2 regions of the Phormidesmis sp. 146-12 genome follow, and region 2 is predicted to be linked to the other one. Evidence: riboswitches for the same ligand, from Rfam matches in the RefSeq annotation. Region 2 holds a riboswitch; the other holds the start of a gene.

Region 1 (7,986 bases), on a different contig from region 2:
CGAGTCTCAGACGTTTTTGGATCGTTTTTTTAGGGCGTTTGGGCATGAGGGGGCGATCGAGGCAGGCGCGGAGTTTGAGGATCGGCTCAAGAAGTCCAGTGCTAAAGGAAAGACGGGATTTGCGGATCTGGTGTGGCGATCGCGGCAGGGCGTTCCGGGCGTTCTCATTGAGATGAAGAAGCGGGGGGAAGATCTGAGCAAGCATTATGCCCAGGTTGAGCGGTATTGGATGCGGATTACGCCCAATCGGCCTCGGTATGCGATGTTGTGCAATTTTGATGAGTTTTGGATTTTTGACTTTGAAAATCAGGTCGATGAGCCTGTAGACAAGATTTCTCTAGCACAATTGCCGGAGCGATCGAGCGCGTTGACCTTTATGGAGATCGGCGGGATGCGTCCGGTGTTTCAAAACAATCAGGTGGAGGTGACGGATCGATCGGCGCGACGGCTAGGAGAGCTTTATCAATTGCTGTATGAGCGGGGTAAGCACAATGGGTTTGACAGCTTTAGTGAGGAGCAGCTACAGCGATTTGTTTTGCAGTGTGTGTTGGCGATGTTTGCAGAAGATCGGGGGCTGTTGCCGCGTGATATTTTTGTGTCGCTGATTCAAGACTGTATGACGGGGGGCAGCACGTATGACTTGATTGGGGGGCTGTTTAGTGAGATGAATCGGCGGGGCAAAACGCCTGCGGGACGCTATCAAGGGGTCGATTATTTTAATGGTGGATTGTTTGCGATCGTTGACCCGATCGAGCTAACGCATGAGGAGTTGAAGTTTTTGGATGTCTGTGCGCGAGACAACTGGACTTATGTACGTCCGTCGATTTTTGGCAACATTTTTGAGGGGGCGATCGATCAGTCAAAGCGTCATGCACATGGGATTCACTTTACGAGTGAGGTCGATATTCGGCAGATTGTCAGGCCGACAATTAGTGATTTTTGGGAAGAGCGGATTAATGGGGCGGGGTCTATTGCTGAGTTGAATGCGCTTCAGCTTGAGTTGCAGGCTTATCGGGTGCTTGATCCGGCGTGTGGATCGGGCAATTTTTTGTATGTAGCGTATCAGGAATTGAAGCGGATGGAGAAGCTGTTGATTGACAAGATTGCAGAACGGAAGCGATCGGATACGGGGCAAATGGCGATCGGCTATGTGACTCCTAATCAGTTTTTTGGGATGGATACTAACTCGTTTGCGGTGCAGTTGGCGCGGGTGACGATGATGATCGGGCGGAAGATTGCCATTGATAAATTGGGTTTGTTTGAGCCTGCTTTACCGTTGGATACGTTGGATCAAAATATTGTCTGCAAAGATGCCCTATTTAGCGAGTGGGAAAAAGCAGATGCGATCATCGGAAATCCGCCGTTTTTGGGTGGGGCACGAATGAGACAGAATTTAGGCGATGACTATGTAGATCGTATGTTCAAAAAGTTCTCTATATTGAAAAACCAGCAAGTTGATTTCGCAACATATTGGTTTCGCCTAGCTCACGAGCATTTGAAAGAAGATGGTAGAGCAGGATTAGTTGGAACTAACTCAATCAGTCAAGGAAAAAGTCGAAATGCTTCGCTTGATTACATTGTTCAAAATGGAGGATACATTCACGATGCAATTTCTAGCCAGCCTTGGTCAGGAGAAGCAAAAGTTCATGTCAGTTTGGTGAACTGGATGAAGCAAAAACCTCATGTTCTACATTTAGATAATCAAGTGGTTAAAGTTATTAGCTCTAGCCTTAAATCAGGAGTTGATGTTTCAAGAGCTATACAGCTATCAGTTAATCTCAATCAACTTTTTAGAGGTGTAGAACCAAATGGTAAAGGTTTCTTTATTGATGAAAATACTGCTAAAGTATGGCTTGATAAGGAGCCGAGTAATCAGGTAGTGCTAAAAAGGTTCTCAATGGGCGCGAATCTGGCGCAGGAACCACAAGGAAAGCCCGATCGCTGGATTATTGATTTTGATGATATGTCTATTGAAGATGCAAGCAGCTATAAACTTCCGTTTGAATATATAAGAAACTACGTCAAGCCAGAGCGCGCTAAGAGCCGGGAAGCCTTTTTGAAAGAGCGCTGGTGGCAGTATCGACGAAATAACAAACCGCTAAGAAACGCTATTGCTGGGCTGTCGCATTATTTTGCAGTTCCACGAGTTTCCAAATGGGCTGTTTTTATATCCGTTCCCAGTACTTGGCTGCCTGGTGAAAAATCAGTTGTTTTCACATCTAATGACTTCTATGTTCTTGGTATTCTAACTTCTAATGTTCATCGCACTTGGATGGATACACAAAAATCAACCCTCAAAGCTGACATTGCATACACTCCAACAACTTGCTTTGAAACGTTTCCATTTCCGCAATCGCCCAGCGCAAAGCTAATTGAGCAAATTCGCAATGCAGCGCTCACTCTTCATGAATACCGCATCCAACAGATGGAGAAAAAACAATGGGGCATCACTCAGCTATATAACCAATGGTTTCACGAACCCAGCAGCCAACTCGCCAAACATCACACCCAACTTGACGCTCTCGTTCTCAAAGCATACGGCTTCAGCAAAACCGACGACATTTTGACCAAACTTCTCGACCTCAACCAACAACTCGCCCACAAAGAAACCCAGGGCGAACCCATCATCGGCCCGTGGGCACCCACCGACAGCCAGCCTTAATGTGAATTCGACAAAATTTTGCTGTGGCTACAGATCTGGGCAGCCCCCTAAATCCCCCAAAATTGGGGGACTTTGAACTAGAGATCTCAAACTTAAAACTTACGTATCTCTGCGCTCTAGTAGAGCAACCAATCGATCGACACTTTCAGCCTGCATTCGAGCCGTGTCAGCTTGCTGTTGAGTGATTTTCTTGAGTTCGGTGAAGCCAGTTGTTACCAATTCAGTCAGACGATCGAGCCGTTTATCCATTCGATCCATCAGGTGATCAATCTTTTCACCAAGCTCTGTTGTGGCCGTTGCTAACTGTCTGAGTTCATATTGAATACCCATAACACGTTATTTCTTTTAATTTCCCTCTTTGCGCTCTAGCAGTGCGATCAGACGATTGATACTCTCAGCTTGCATTCGTGAATTTTCCATCTGCATTCGAGCCGTATCAGCCTGCTGTTGAGTGATTTGCTTGAGTTCTTCAAAGCCAGTTGTCACCACCTCAGTCAGACGATCTAGCCGTTCGTCCATTCGACCCGTCAGGTGATCAATCTTTTCAGCAAGCTCTGTTGTGGCCGTTGCCAACTGTCTGAGTTCATACTGAATGCCGATCGTAAAATCCGGTTGCGTCATAGCTCCTCATCATCTTGAACGTGAATGAATTGTATCAGAGGCTCATTCATCGCTGCCAAAGTGTCGATCGAGAAAATTGAGCGCATGATTGCGAAGGTCATAGTATTCAGGCGACTCTCGAAGCTGCTGGCGATCGCGGGGATGCTTAAATGGCACCTCTAGAATTTCACCGATCGTCGCCGCTGGCCCGTTGGTCATGAGAACGATGCGATCGGACATATAAATCGCCTCATCGACATCGTGAGTAATCATCATCACCGCCTGACGGTGGCTCTCCCAGATTTCGAGAACCTGACGCTGAAGTTTGCCGCGAGTCAACGCATCCAACGCCCCAAACGGCTCATCCATCAGCAACATCTTGGGACGAATCGCCAACGCCCGCGCAATCCCCACTCGCTGCTTCATCCCGCCCGAAATCTGATCCGGGTATTTGTCCGCCGCCGCCGTCAGATTCACCATCACCAAGTGTTCATTCACAATCTGCTTTTTGTCACCCGCAGACAGATCCTTCAACACTTCATCGACTGCTAACCGAATGTTTTCTCGAACGGTCAACCACGGTAACAGCGAATAGTTTTGAAACACCATCATCCGCTCGGCTCCCGGCTTGCGAATCTCTCGTCCGTCGAGTTTCACCGATCCAGAAGTCGATTTCTCCAGCCCCGCCACAATCTTGAGCAGCGTCGATTTACCACAGCCAGAGTGACCAATAATCGAAATATATTCATCCTGCCCGATCGTCAGATTAATCCCCTTCAGCACAACCGACTCGCCCCCATTGGGAGCCTTATAAGACTTGTGCAGGTTCTCGATTTCTAAAAATCCGGTTGGATGAGCGTTGGTGTCAGGCATGTCGATCGTCGGTATCGATTGACTCATGATAAATCTCCTGGGTGAGAACTTTGTAATTAGCGAATCGGTTCCCGGCTCAATGGATGTCAGTTCAAAGGTCAGTTCTATGGGTCAGTTCTATAGAATTCTTGCGCTTCGTTGTTTGAGGTTTCTGCCCCCTAAATCCCCCACGAGTGAGGGACTTTGAATTAGAACTCTTGTCTTTAAGTCCCCAGAATGGGGGGTTGGGGGACAGAGACGCTGAAGAACAAAGCGAAAAATTCCATCCAATTCACGCTAGATAAATCTTGGTAGGAGCATTGGCTCGAATCTCAAAACTCTCCAAATAGCGAACCGGATCACTGGGATCAAACGCTTTCTGGTCGATAAAAACTTCCGCAGGCTCGATCTTGTAATCATCAGTGGGACAAGCAATTCCCAGGTCAGCCGCGACTTCTCGATAGATTTCAGTCTTCCAGGACTTCTCAGCGACTTCGTGAGCATTGGCAGGAATTTCCTTAATTTGTCCCCAGCGGGCAGCTTGCGTCATTAGCCAAATGCTGTGCGATCGCCATATAAACGTCGAGTGAGCATTCGGCACTTGCGGCACATTTGAGGGAAGGTCGAAGAAAACAGTCGTGTCGTCTGCCTTCACGGTGCGATCTTTGCCATCGAATCCGCCGTAGTTATAGTCACCGACGATCGCAGGTCGAGTCAGGTTGAGTTTTGCCCCGGTGAACGATCGCGCAGAAATGATTTTGGCGACCTCTTCTCGATTGTTGGGATCGCCACAGTAGCGACAGGCTTCGATCATGGCTTTGAGCAGCGATCGATAGGTTTTGGGATTCTCATCAATAAAAGACTGCGTGACACAGAGAAGGCGATCGGGGTGTCCGTGCCAGATTTCTTTACCCTGAGCAAACGTGAAGCCGATTCCTTCATTGCCTGAAATGGCGCGTGTGTTCCAGGGTTCGGCCACCATATAAGCCTGCATTGCCCCGATGCGAACATTCACCACCATCTGAGGCGGAGGCACAATCATGACGCGAAACTCCTGAATCGGATTGACTCCCGCCGCCGCCGACAAATAGCGCACAAAGTATTCATAAATTGCAGAACTGAGAACCACCGCCCAGACTCGTTTTTCAGACGGCAAGTTGTCAAAATAGCGCCGAAAATCTCGTCCAAAGGCCTCCAAGTCGCCATTGTATTCAAACCAGGGACGCAGGCCAGACTCCCACATCGCTCGATTCATGGTCATTGCGTTGCCGTGTCGATGAATCGTCATTGCGGCACAAAGTGGGGCATGTCGGGCCCCTTCTGCTCCCATTCGAGCATTGACTACGGCACCAGACACCACAGGCGATGCATCCAATCGTCCAAAGATAATGCCGTCGCGAGAAGTGGCCCAACTGGCTTCTCGACTGAGTTTGACGTTAAGACCGTACTTATGAAAAAAGCCTTTCTCCCAGGCGATCGCAAACGGCGCACAGTCATTGACGGGAACGTATCCGATCGTTAGATTTGGCTTCTCCAAACTTTCGGGCTTGATGATCTGGTCAATCGCTAAAGCCGCTTGAGAAAGAGACTGAGGGGCACGATTGGCATCGATCGCACAAGAGGATAATGCGAGTCCGGTGGCCGTTCCGCCCATTTGTTGTATAAACTTCCGTCGCGTCCAAAAATCTTGAGTCATAGCGGGGAAGGAAAGGAGGGATGAGGGATGAGGGGTGAGGGATGTTTGGTTTAACGGGATTTCGATTAAGTTTTTTCGCTTCGGTGTTCAGCGCTTCTGCCCCCCAACTTCCCATTTTGGGGGACTTTCAGATAAGGGTTCTAGTTCAAAGTCCCTGACGGGTGGAGGATTTGGGGGCTTCTCTCATAACCGCAGTGAAGAGATTGAATTAGTGAAAAGATTGAATTCACCTGGGTTTGGCGGAGAACTTAAAGCTTTTTCAGGTCGATCGCCGCTGACGAGTGACAAACGCTTCGAGTTGGGTGATGGCAAAGTCTAGGAGCAATCCTGTTAGACCAATCACTAGAACGGCTAAAAACACTGAACTTAAGTTGAGGCGGCTCCATTCATCCCAGACAAAAAAGCCAATTCCTATGCCACCTGTCAACATCTCGACTGCTACAATGACCAGCCACGCCACACCCAAACTAATTCGTAAACCACTAAAAATGTATGGCAACGCAGCAGGCAAAATAATCCTGGTGATTCGTCTCCAACGCGGCATTTCTAACACTTTCGCTACGTCTAAATAATCTTGTGGAACGCTAGAAACACCAAGCGCGGTATTGATAATCGTTGCCCAAAGTGACGTGATAAAGATTACAAAAATTGCAGAGGGATCAGCCAAATTGAAAATTGCTAACGCGATCGGGAGCCACGCCAATGGAGACACTGGTTTAAAGATCTGAATCACTGGATTCAACGCCAACATCGCTCGTCTAGACATACCAATCAGAAAGCCGATCGGAATCGCGACGAACGCCCCCAAACCAAAGCCAATCAACACCCGCCGCAAACTCGCCAACAGGAGCCAGCCAATTCCCAAGTCCCCCGGCCCACGCCGATAAAAGGGATGCAAAATGAAATCTAAGTTTGCCATTAACGCTTCTGGCGGAGTCGGCATCACGTCGTGTTTGAACAGCGCGATCGCCCACCACAGCACAATCACACCCAAAAACCCGATCGCAGGCAACCACACCGCTTCTTGAGCGATCGCGGGACGCACTTTTCGCCAAGTAGTCTGACTCGCAACGGCCACGATCGCAGCCAAGTTTAGCTGAAGGATCATCGTCAACACCTCAAGCTCAAAGACTCAAACTAAATGTTCGACCTAAATTAGAGACACTGATGAGCCTAAAGCAAAATGCTGAAACTCTACAGTCCTCTCTCAAATGCCGACGGAGTTAGCTGACGGGCGAGGGCTGAGAGATGCCCTTCTCTGGTATTGGTCGCCGACTCAAGTTTGAATCGTTTGCGATCGACCTTTCACAGAAGATAAGCCCCGATGTTTTGGTTCCTCCGCTCCAGTAAGTTACTTGCTAGAAACTCACCAGATTAAGCTGACCGATTTGACTTTTAAAGACTCTACCATTCTCCGCCAAATGTATCAATCCATCTTTTGTCGTAGGGTGCATGGACAAAGCTGGAGGATAGTGAATATCAGAAGTACTTTGGTTTATCAGGGTGACACGATGAATAAAACAGTTGAAACTCAAGTTATTGAGGCCGAAGAACGGCTTAGACTGGCAATGTTGGCTTCTGATGTCAGCGTCTTGGATGAACTACTCGCCCCTGAACTCGTCGCCACCAGTCATCTCGGAGAAATCATTAGCAAACAAGACGATCTCGCTGCACACAAATCTGGCTTGATTAAGATCTACGAGCTAACCCCTTCCGAACGGCAGATTCGACTGTATGGAGAAGTGGCGATCGTCTTCGTCAGAATGCAAATAGTTGGCACCTACAATAGCAATCCCGCAAACGGTGACTTTCGTTTTACCCGCGTCTGGGCCGTCTCTTCTAACGGAACCTGGCAAATCGTCGCCGCTCACATTGGAATGGTTGCCCAATAAAGTACTTCACGGCGATCGGCTGCAAACTCGATTTGATCGTGATTTTCAAGAATTGTGGTCACTGTGAGGAGGCTTGCGGGCAGGAAAGGAAGAACGATCGCACTTCCAAATTAGGCAGATCGCATTCACTCCGACAATCGATCAAGGTTCCGTTGGGTGATCGCCATAGAATACTCATCGCCAAACTCCGTAAAGATTTCCATTGCGGTTTGCAAACAAGCTCTCGCCTCCGCAGCATTTCCCTCCGCTTCTGCTAACAGTCCTAATTGGTGATAGGTGCGGGC
Region 2 (7,986 bases):
CTCAAGACTCAAAAACTATGCCTCTTCTTCGTCTCATCCTGCTGCTCGGAATTGCCGTCCTGTTGCTGCTGTTTGTGTTGCCCAACTGGGCACCGTCGATGCAGCTTGTCTTTTTGGGCATTCGATCGCCTGCATTTCCCTTGTCGCTATGGATTTTGGGCGCGATTGCGGCAGGCATTGTCACCACCCTTGTCATTTCGATTTTGTTTCGGCTGACAGGCTTCACCGCTCAACGCAAAGGACGAAAAAAGGCGCGATCGTTTGATCAGTCTTCCGCTAGAGCTTATTCCTACACGCAGTCCCCTGCTTCAGAACCCACGCCCCAAGCTGCCAACAAATCATCAGACTGGGAGGAAGACGCTTCAGATTGGTTTGACGACGATTCAAGCTGGGAAGACGAACCAAAAGACCGCAAACGCACCTCCGCTTCTCCGTCCCCTGACTCTGAGACTCGCTCATCCTACTCTTACAGCTACCGCGACCCTAAAGCGACTCGCCCTGCTGCGCCTGACTCTGTGGTGGATGCTGACTACCGGGTGATCATTCCGCCAAACCGCAATCTCGACCAAAATGAGGACGATGAGGGATGAAAGAATCGCTTCTATCGCTTGAGAAATGCTAATTCTTCCACTGTGTTCTTGACCGTATTTTTGACAGTTAGCTAAATCTTTTGAGTTCGCTAAACTAACTATCTACCGGGACTTCGATCGCAGCCACATTCTCTCCAGGCTCTCGATCGTGTTGTGATAGGTGGCCGCTTTGTAAGCAAGATGTGCGTGTAGAGCAGGTCAGTCAAGACGGGGGTGACAACCATGTTGATTGCAGTGGCTCCCATTCATTTATGCAGCAAGTCTTCTATCGAAATTCGTCTGGTCAAAAGCAGCGATCGCTCAATCCTCCAAAAACGCTAGGCTGGTGTAGAACCCTTATTCAATCAACGGACAACTCTTTTGTTAAAAGGCGTAAATCTCTATCTCATCGGCATGATGGGGGTTGGCAAAACCACGATCGGACGCTTGCTGGCAGACCAACTTGATTACCAATTTTTTGATGTTGATGCCATCATCGAGCAGGCCAGCGGGCAGTCAATTTCTCAAATCTTTGCAGAGTCGGGTGAAGCAGCGTTTCGACAGCTAGAAACTAACGTTTTGGCAGAATTAGCTCCTTACACTCGACTTGCGATCGCGACGGGCGGCGGTATTGTCCTCAAACCCGAAAACTGGGGATATCTGCGGCATGGAGTCATCGTTTGGCTAGACTTGCCCCTGGATGAGCTTTACAACCGCTTGCAGCACGATCGCAGCCGTCCCCTGCTACAGTCTTCAGAAACGCTCAAACCGAGACTCAACACGCTGACAGCCCAGCGTCAATCCCTATACGCTCAGGCAGATGTGAAAATTACAGCACAAGCTAATGAGTCTCCGACTGAGGTGTCTAGGCGAGTTATGGAAGCGATCGCTCAAGCCTGTCAGCAGAAGATCGCCGCCACTCAGGAGATCGATCGACTCAATCGAGAGGCTCCTTATAAAATTCAGAATCAGATTCAAAACAACTAGCTTCAAAACAGTTAAGGGCAGAAATGAGAGAATCAGACGGGAAAATAACTCTCCCATGATTCTCTTATCTCCACCCTCTCATACGTTGCAGAGTTCAAGATTGGACGAATAGCCTTTTCTCAATCGTTGTCCAACGCTGAAGGAATGCCCAAAATGGGGCAGGGAAAGTCCTGACCCAACTGCTGTATCAGTGAATGAGCGGTCGTTTCACAACCCAAAATCAAGAGTGAAGCGGACTCTTCTTGAACCACAGACCTTAACTCTTCGGCTACGGTGCCAAATCGCAGATGCGTCTTTAGTGACCCTCGCCACTCATCCGCTAGACAGCGCGCTTGCCAGAGAATGCGATCGGCTTGCTCAAATACGTCCGACATCCCGATTGGTTGGATGAAATCACTGAGTTCGGGTAGCTCGACTACTGCTGTCTGATGACCCTGACGATCGGCTTTGCGAGGATATGGGCGCTCTCTCAGATCTACCCGATTTTCAACCTCTCGAATGCTTTCTGTAGGGCAATAGACCGGGATCTTAGTCGTTTTGTTTTCGACGACATACACAACCTGTACAGTGACTTGTTTGCCAGTGGCGAGCCGGGTCTGATGGGCAATCCACAGCGTCAAGTCTAGAGCCGTTTGACTACAAGGAGAACCCGAATAGCCAACCGCCAAATTGATTTCTTGCTTAGAATTTGGGGTCAGAGAATGCGCTTTGGGCAAAAGCACCATTTGATTCACTAGATCAGAACGACCCAGCGTGCTTTGAAGCCGCACCAACATGGACAAAATATTCACAGTAAAACCTCTCAGGATTAGGATAGGCGAGAGGTGGGTCAGGGCTAAACTCAACACTCAGAACAAATCCGAGCTTGAGATACCAGGAGACCTCAATGACAGTTGCTGACAGTAGCAAGTCTTGGGCGCTCCTCCCATTGCCGACGGAGTTAGCTGACGGGCTAAGACTGGAAGGTGTCTCTCTTAATCTGGGTAAGATTCGCCCCAAAAGGTTGGTTCCTCCGCTTCAAATTCGCAACTCAGAACATTTACTGAGCCAAAATTTAGATTAGGCTACCCACTCAAATAATGGTTTGACGGCACATGAAGGAGAATCCAACTTAGAGTTATGGAATCCTTCATTGATCAATCTAGTGCAGCTTTATGGTAAAAGGCTGCTACTTTTAAGACAAAAATCGTTTCTGCTTGAGTTTATTTAACCGCAAACTCTAACAGTATAACAGCGCAAATTACAGGTCTGCCTGTCCTATGAAAAGATATGTTTTGTTAGTGTCTGTTATCTAGACTACAAATACAACTATTTCATAAAGATTTTAGATTAATATCTGTCTAAAGACTCAGCTTAAAAGGAAGTTTAATCAGATGTTTTGAGCAGCCTCTGGGGTAGTGGAGATTCTTGGGAGACTGCTTTCTGGCTAGAGAATCTCTTAATTAACAAAGTTGAGAATTTGTGACGTTTGTTTCGACGTTTGTTTCTAATAAATTTTTGTATAGACGATTGGTTCTAGTAGCTCTTTTGAATTTGCCAAGCAGCTCTAAATAAGCAAAGGGTAAAACGATCGGCCAAAGTAGCGTCGCGATCGTCAACACAATTAAAGACATCTGTTTTTCTTCTTTTGACATATCAGCGTCTTGTCGGAAAAAACCCAGCCAGCCGATAAACAAAATGGGCATCATACCAAGGTAAAAAACACCCAGGAAGAACAACAGTGTCTGCATTGTGGATAACCCTCATGAATGATGTTTTAGGAACTGATAGGGCTTCAATCGCTTGTTAATGGACGAGAAATGGTATCCGAAGCGCCTTCTATACAAATACAGGGAAGCTCTGCTGATTCCATGAGCGTGAATACGTAAGCTGTTTTCAAGATGAGAGGTATTAAAAAATAAACTACCTCAAATCTACGGACAAGGGTTTCGTATGAGTCGCTACCTGATACGTTTAGTAGAAAGTTTACTTGAATTTGCTCCTTGCTGGACTGATCTGAGCCAACCAAAAATTCTCTTTTCCTAGAAGTGATGTCACTCAAAGTTTACGGTTTTAGGAGTCTATCGTGCCTTGAGTGAATGCTACTGACTCCATGATCTCCCTTTGGTTGTAGCAAAAAAACACGGTGCCATGTCTCTTACTTATGAGGGATCGTTTGCGGCGATACTGATGCATCTAGGCAATCGGTCATGGGTTATTAGTCATGAAATGCTCACTTTTTGAACTAACTTTTAGGCTCTAAACAGCAGGTAAACTCCAATTAACGCGATCGCCACCCCCAAAACTGCTCTCAAACTAACTCTTTCACCCATGTAAACGGCAATCGGCAAAATAAATAAAGGACTTGTATTGGTGAGCGCCTGAGCAACCCCAGTAGCGGTATATTTTAAAGCGGTCTGCTGAAGCCAGATACCCAGGTAGGTGCTGACAAAGGCGGTTCCGACTACTACCTTGAGCAATCGATGAGACTGGAGTGGTTTGATTAGACTACGAGACTGCCCCCGCAAAACGACCCAGAGAAACAGGACGATCGTGCATCCCAATAATCGGATCAGGGTACTCCAGAGAGGGTCTACATTAGTTCCTGACAGGGCGGCCCGTGATAAGACGGCTCCTCCAGATTGTCCCAGGGCTGCCAAAACGCCAAAGATTAGACCTCGTAGGGGACGAAAGTGAGTTTCAGCTTCAGATGGGGGAACCCGTTCGAGGACGACCCATATCACTCCGGTGAGGGTCAGTCCGATTCCTAACCAGGCTGAGAGCGGCAGACTTTCTTGCAGAAATATCAGGGCTAATAGGGCTGACAAAGAGGGGGAGAGGGTTTCCAAGACCAGCGTTCGTCTGGCTCCGATGCAGTTGAGGGTGTTGAAGTAAGCGGTGTCTCCAAAGGCGATGCCCAAAATGCCGCTGAGGAGGAGCAAAATCCAGCTTGTGGGGCTGATATCGGGAATGGGTTGTCCTTGTAAAACCAGCGTAATCAGCAGGAAGACGATCGCAATCCATCCTTTAGTGAGATTTAAAATCAAGGGCGACACCTGCCGTCCGACACCTGTATAGATGATGGAAGCGATCGCCCAAATCAAAGCGGCCGTCAGCGCAGCAAATTCTCCTCTAAATTGGAGCAAACCAGCGGGAAGTAAGGACATAGCAGACAGAAGGTGAGGGCGGCAAATCTAAAACTCAGAACTCAAACCTTTTTCAAGAGGTCTGCTGTTTGGTGAGGCTCGACGATCGTATTGGCGCAGAGAATTCCAGAGGCGGCGACAGCGGGCACTCCAATTCCGGGAAGCGTGCTGTCTCCGACGCGGTAAAGTCCAGAAATGGGCGTATGGCAACTGGGAAACCTGCCTTGACCAACGGCGATCGCGGCTCCATACGTCCCCTGATGACGGCGCAAGTAATGGGCGTGAGTGAGGGGAGTGCCGATTAGCTCCAGGACAATGCGCGATCGCAGGTCAGGAATAATCCGTTCTAACGCACGAAACAGGGAGTGCGATCGCGATCTTTTCCTCTCTTCATAGGTGTCGTCTCGGTGCCATCCCTCAAACGGTTCTAGCGTGTAGGCGTGGAGGGCGTGGTGTCCAGGGGGTGCCAGATTTGCATCCCAGACTGAGGGAATCGAAATCATGCAGGTGTTTCCTGGCGTAGTGATGTCTTGAGCCGCATCGTGAACGACGACGTGGTGCCCGGTCAGATTTTCTAAGCCGTTCGATCGGATGCCCAGATGCAGATGCATAAAGCTATCGACTGTGGGCGTGTCTAGCGAAGTCTGACGGTAAGCCGCAGGCAGATCAGTCGGTTTGAGTAACTTGGTGTAGGTGTCCCAAATTGTGGCGTTAGAGAGCACGATCGGAGCCGTCAAAATTTCCCCTTTTGTCTCTCCTTTTCTCAGCCCTTTTCTGAGCTGTACGCCTTGCACTTTGCCAGACTCAACCAAAATCTGCTCAACGTGAGTGCCCAACCGAAGCGTGCCGCCCCACTTTTCTAATCCTCTGATCAGCGCTTGAATAATCGCTCCACTGCCGCCGATCGGGTAGTCGATCACCGATCGCGTGCGCTCTCCAAACATAAAGGCGACTTCGGGGGCGATCGTGCCGTGAGCTTTCAACCCTGACAGCAAAAAGCACTCCAAGTCAATCAACCGCCGTACCCAGGGGTCGGTTACCGTCTCATCCATTAGTGCGCCCACTGACCCTTGAATCACGCCTATCTGAGGCAGCAGTTTCAATAAAGTGGGCAGATAGCGACTTAGCAAGACTGGAATCAGCTTCAAATCGGCTCTCAGGGCCAGCGTGGGAATTTCTCGTAAGCTGTCGTAAAGTTTGAGAAAGCGCTGTTCGAGTTGGGCCAGTTGGGTTGCCCCTTGAGGCGTAATTTGGGCAATTGCCTGCCGATAGCGGTCTGAGTTGCCGTACACCGGGAAGGTGCCTTCGGGAAAATGATAGTGACCAAACGGATCGTACGCGATCGCTGCCACCGACTCGCCCAATACGTCCAACACTTGTCGCAATGGATTGACTGAATTGGGGTCAGCCAATCCACAATAAAACGACGGGCCAGAATCGAAGTGAAACCCCTGCCGCACAAAGCTGTGAGCTGCCCCACCCGGAATATTGTGGCTTTCACAGACAATTACTCGTTTGCCATATCGAGCCAGCAGGGCCCCCGCGACCAGTCCGCCGATTCCACTGCCGATGACGATCGCGTCTGCGTTGGTTTGACTTTGCATCGTAGATGTTTAGGTAAATGTTTAGATCGGGCCGGTTTGAAGTCTGGGCGGCTAGAGTAAAACGTATTGCAATTCTCACTTAAGGAACTTTGCGACGATTGCGCTTTCCCCTAATTTAAGTAGTGATGAAGTGCGATCGAGCAGTTACGCAATTACAAGGAGCTTAATGCATGGTACAGGCACAACAAGGCGATACGGTCAAAGTCCACTACACAGGTAAGCTGGACGACGGAACGGTTTTTGACTCCTCGGCGAGTGGCGATCCTTTAGAATTTACGATCGGGTCGGGCAATATCATTCCAGGGTTTGAGAAAGCCGTTGTGGGCATGAGTCCTGGTGATTCTAAAACAGAAGTGATTCCGGTAGATGAGGCCTATGGTCATCATCGAGAAGAAATGGTGCTAGTGGTCGATCGCACCCAGATGCCCTCTGATTTAGAACCCGAAGTTGGTCAACAGCTACAAATTCAACAGCCTTCAGGTCAGACAATTCCCGTGGTGATCACTGACATCTCTGAGGCTGAAGTGACGCTCGACGCAAATCATCCTTTAGCGGGCGAAGATCTGACGTTTGACATTCAATTGGTCGAAATTGGCTAAATTCTGAGTTTTTGGCGACGAGATTGGCTTTGTGATCTGGGCGATCGGTCTGGAGGCAGGGCCAATTTTTGTGAAAATCAATGGAATTGCTCAGTCCGTTCGTAACTACGGAAAAAATTATCGTATAACTTTCTTAAATTTCCGTAATGTATTGTTGGGGAACTGAAGTCGATTGTCGCCAAATGCCTGATTTGCCCCTCACGGCAGATCCAGATTGAGAAGATTATTGTATTCTTGGATAATCTTGCTCATCCTCTATACGCCATGCCAGACAAGGTTTTCAGAGTTTCTGACTCAAGATCTGCGCGGTTTGTATCTCCTCATGAAGTTTGACAAGACTACTTGTGCATGGTTTCTATCTATATGGACTCGTTAAAACTTAAAAAATTATGAGGAAGGGACTTCTGCACAAGCCCATCGTTGTTTTTGGTTCCGTTATTGACAAAGTGATCTTCACGCATGTGGTGGTGATCGGCTTACCCACTCTGATTTACTACTTCATCTTGAAGAGCGGATGGAATCTCCTTGCCTTGCATGTGTGCATCCCCATCCTCTATTTTTTGACCTCGATCGTGGTGATTGGGGAGTCGGTTTCAACGGCGATCGCCTACTCAACTCCACGCAAACAAAAACCTCGACTCGGAACGCTGCAACGCTGGCTGAGAATGCCTCGCACCTATGCTACTCATCGACATTTGCCGTCTGAGCCAAAACGCCCGCTGCCCAAGTGTTCTCTCGTCGTCGTGGCATATCTGCCCAATGAGCAGCACATCATTGTCAAGACGCTGAAGTACATCCTAAACAATGTGCACCGTCCCGAGGCTGGGCTAGAAGTGATTTTGGCATACAACAGTCCGGTTCGGCTGCCCGTCGAAGATGAGCTAGAACGCCTCGCCGAACAGTATCCAGAATTGCGCCTGCTGTATGTCGAAGAAAGTCACTCAAAAGCCGAAAACCTGAATGCTGCGCTGAGAATTGTCACGGGCGAGGTGACGGGAATTTTGGATGCTGACCATCGCCCGATCGCTGATTGCTTCAAACGTGCGTGGAGTTGGCTGGCGAGTAATCGCTACGCAGTGGTTCAGGGTCGCAATGTAATTCG

The links. A riboswitch is a leader RNA that binds a small molecule or an ion and turns the genes downstream of it on or off. The one in region 2 is predicted to bind cyclic di-AMP.
Region 1: it holds a riboswitch for cyclic di-AMP, as region 2 does, so the genes downstream of both, ntrB (nitrate ABC transporter permease) here and ACKFKF_RS08650 (universal stress protein) in region 2, are expected to answer to the same signal.

Annotation. Positions count from the first base shown of each region.
Region 1 covers NZ_JBJPHS010000001.1:246,591-254,576, reverse strand. The annotation lists gene ACKFKF_RS01080 (DNA methyltransferase) at 1-2,662, shown strand, start outside; gene ACKFKF_RS01075 (hypothetical protein) at 2,762-2,992, opposite strand; gene ACKFKF_RS01070 (hypothetical protein) at 3,008-3,283, opposite strand; gene ACKFKF_RS01065 (ABC transporter ATP-binding protein) at 3,326-4,162, opposite strand; gene ACKFKF_RS01060 (ABC transporter substrate-binding protein) at 4,407-5,810, opposite strand; gene ntrB (nitrate ABC transporter permease) at 6,070-6,918, opposite strand; cyclic di-AMP (ydaO/yuaA leader) riboswitch at 7,008-7,201, opposite strand; gene ACKFKF_RS01050 (nuclear transport factor 2 family protein) at 7,322-7,702, shown strand; partial or broken gene ACKFKF_RS01045 (hypothetical protein) at 7,828-7,977, opposite strand.
Region 2 covers NZ_JBJPHS010000014.1:6,282-14,267, forward strand. The annotation lists gene ACKFKF_RS08640 (hypothetical protein) at 18-590, shown strand; gene ACKFKF_RS08645 (shikimate kinase) at 951-1,556, shown strand; gene ACKFKF_RS08650 (universal stress protein) at 1,676-2,347, opposite strand; cyclic di-AMP (ydaO/yuaA leader) riboswitch at 2,474-2,602, opposite strand; gene ACKFKF_RS08655 (hypothetical protein) at 2,999-3,241, opposite strand; gene ACKFKF_RS08660 (DMT family transporter) at 3,788-4,702, opposite strand; gene ACKFKF_RS08665 (phytoene desaturase family protein) at 4,744-6,285, opposite strand; gene ACKFKF_RS08670 (FKBP-type peptidyl-prolyl cis-trans isomerase) at 6,456-6,884, shown strand; gene ACKFKF_RS08675 (glycosyltransferase family 2 protein) at 7,274-7,986, shown strand, end outside.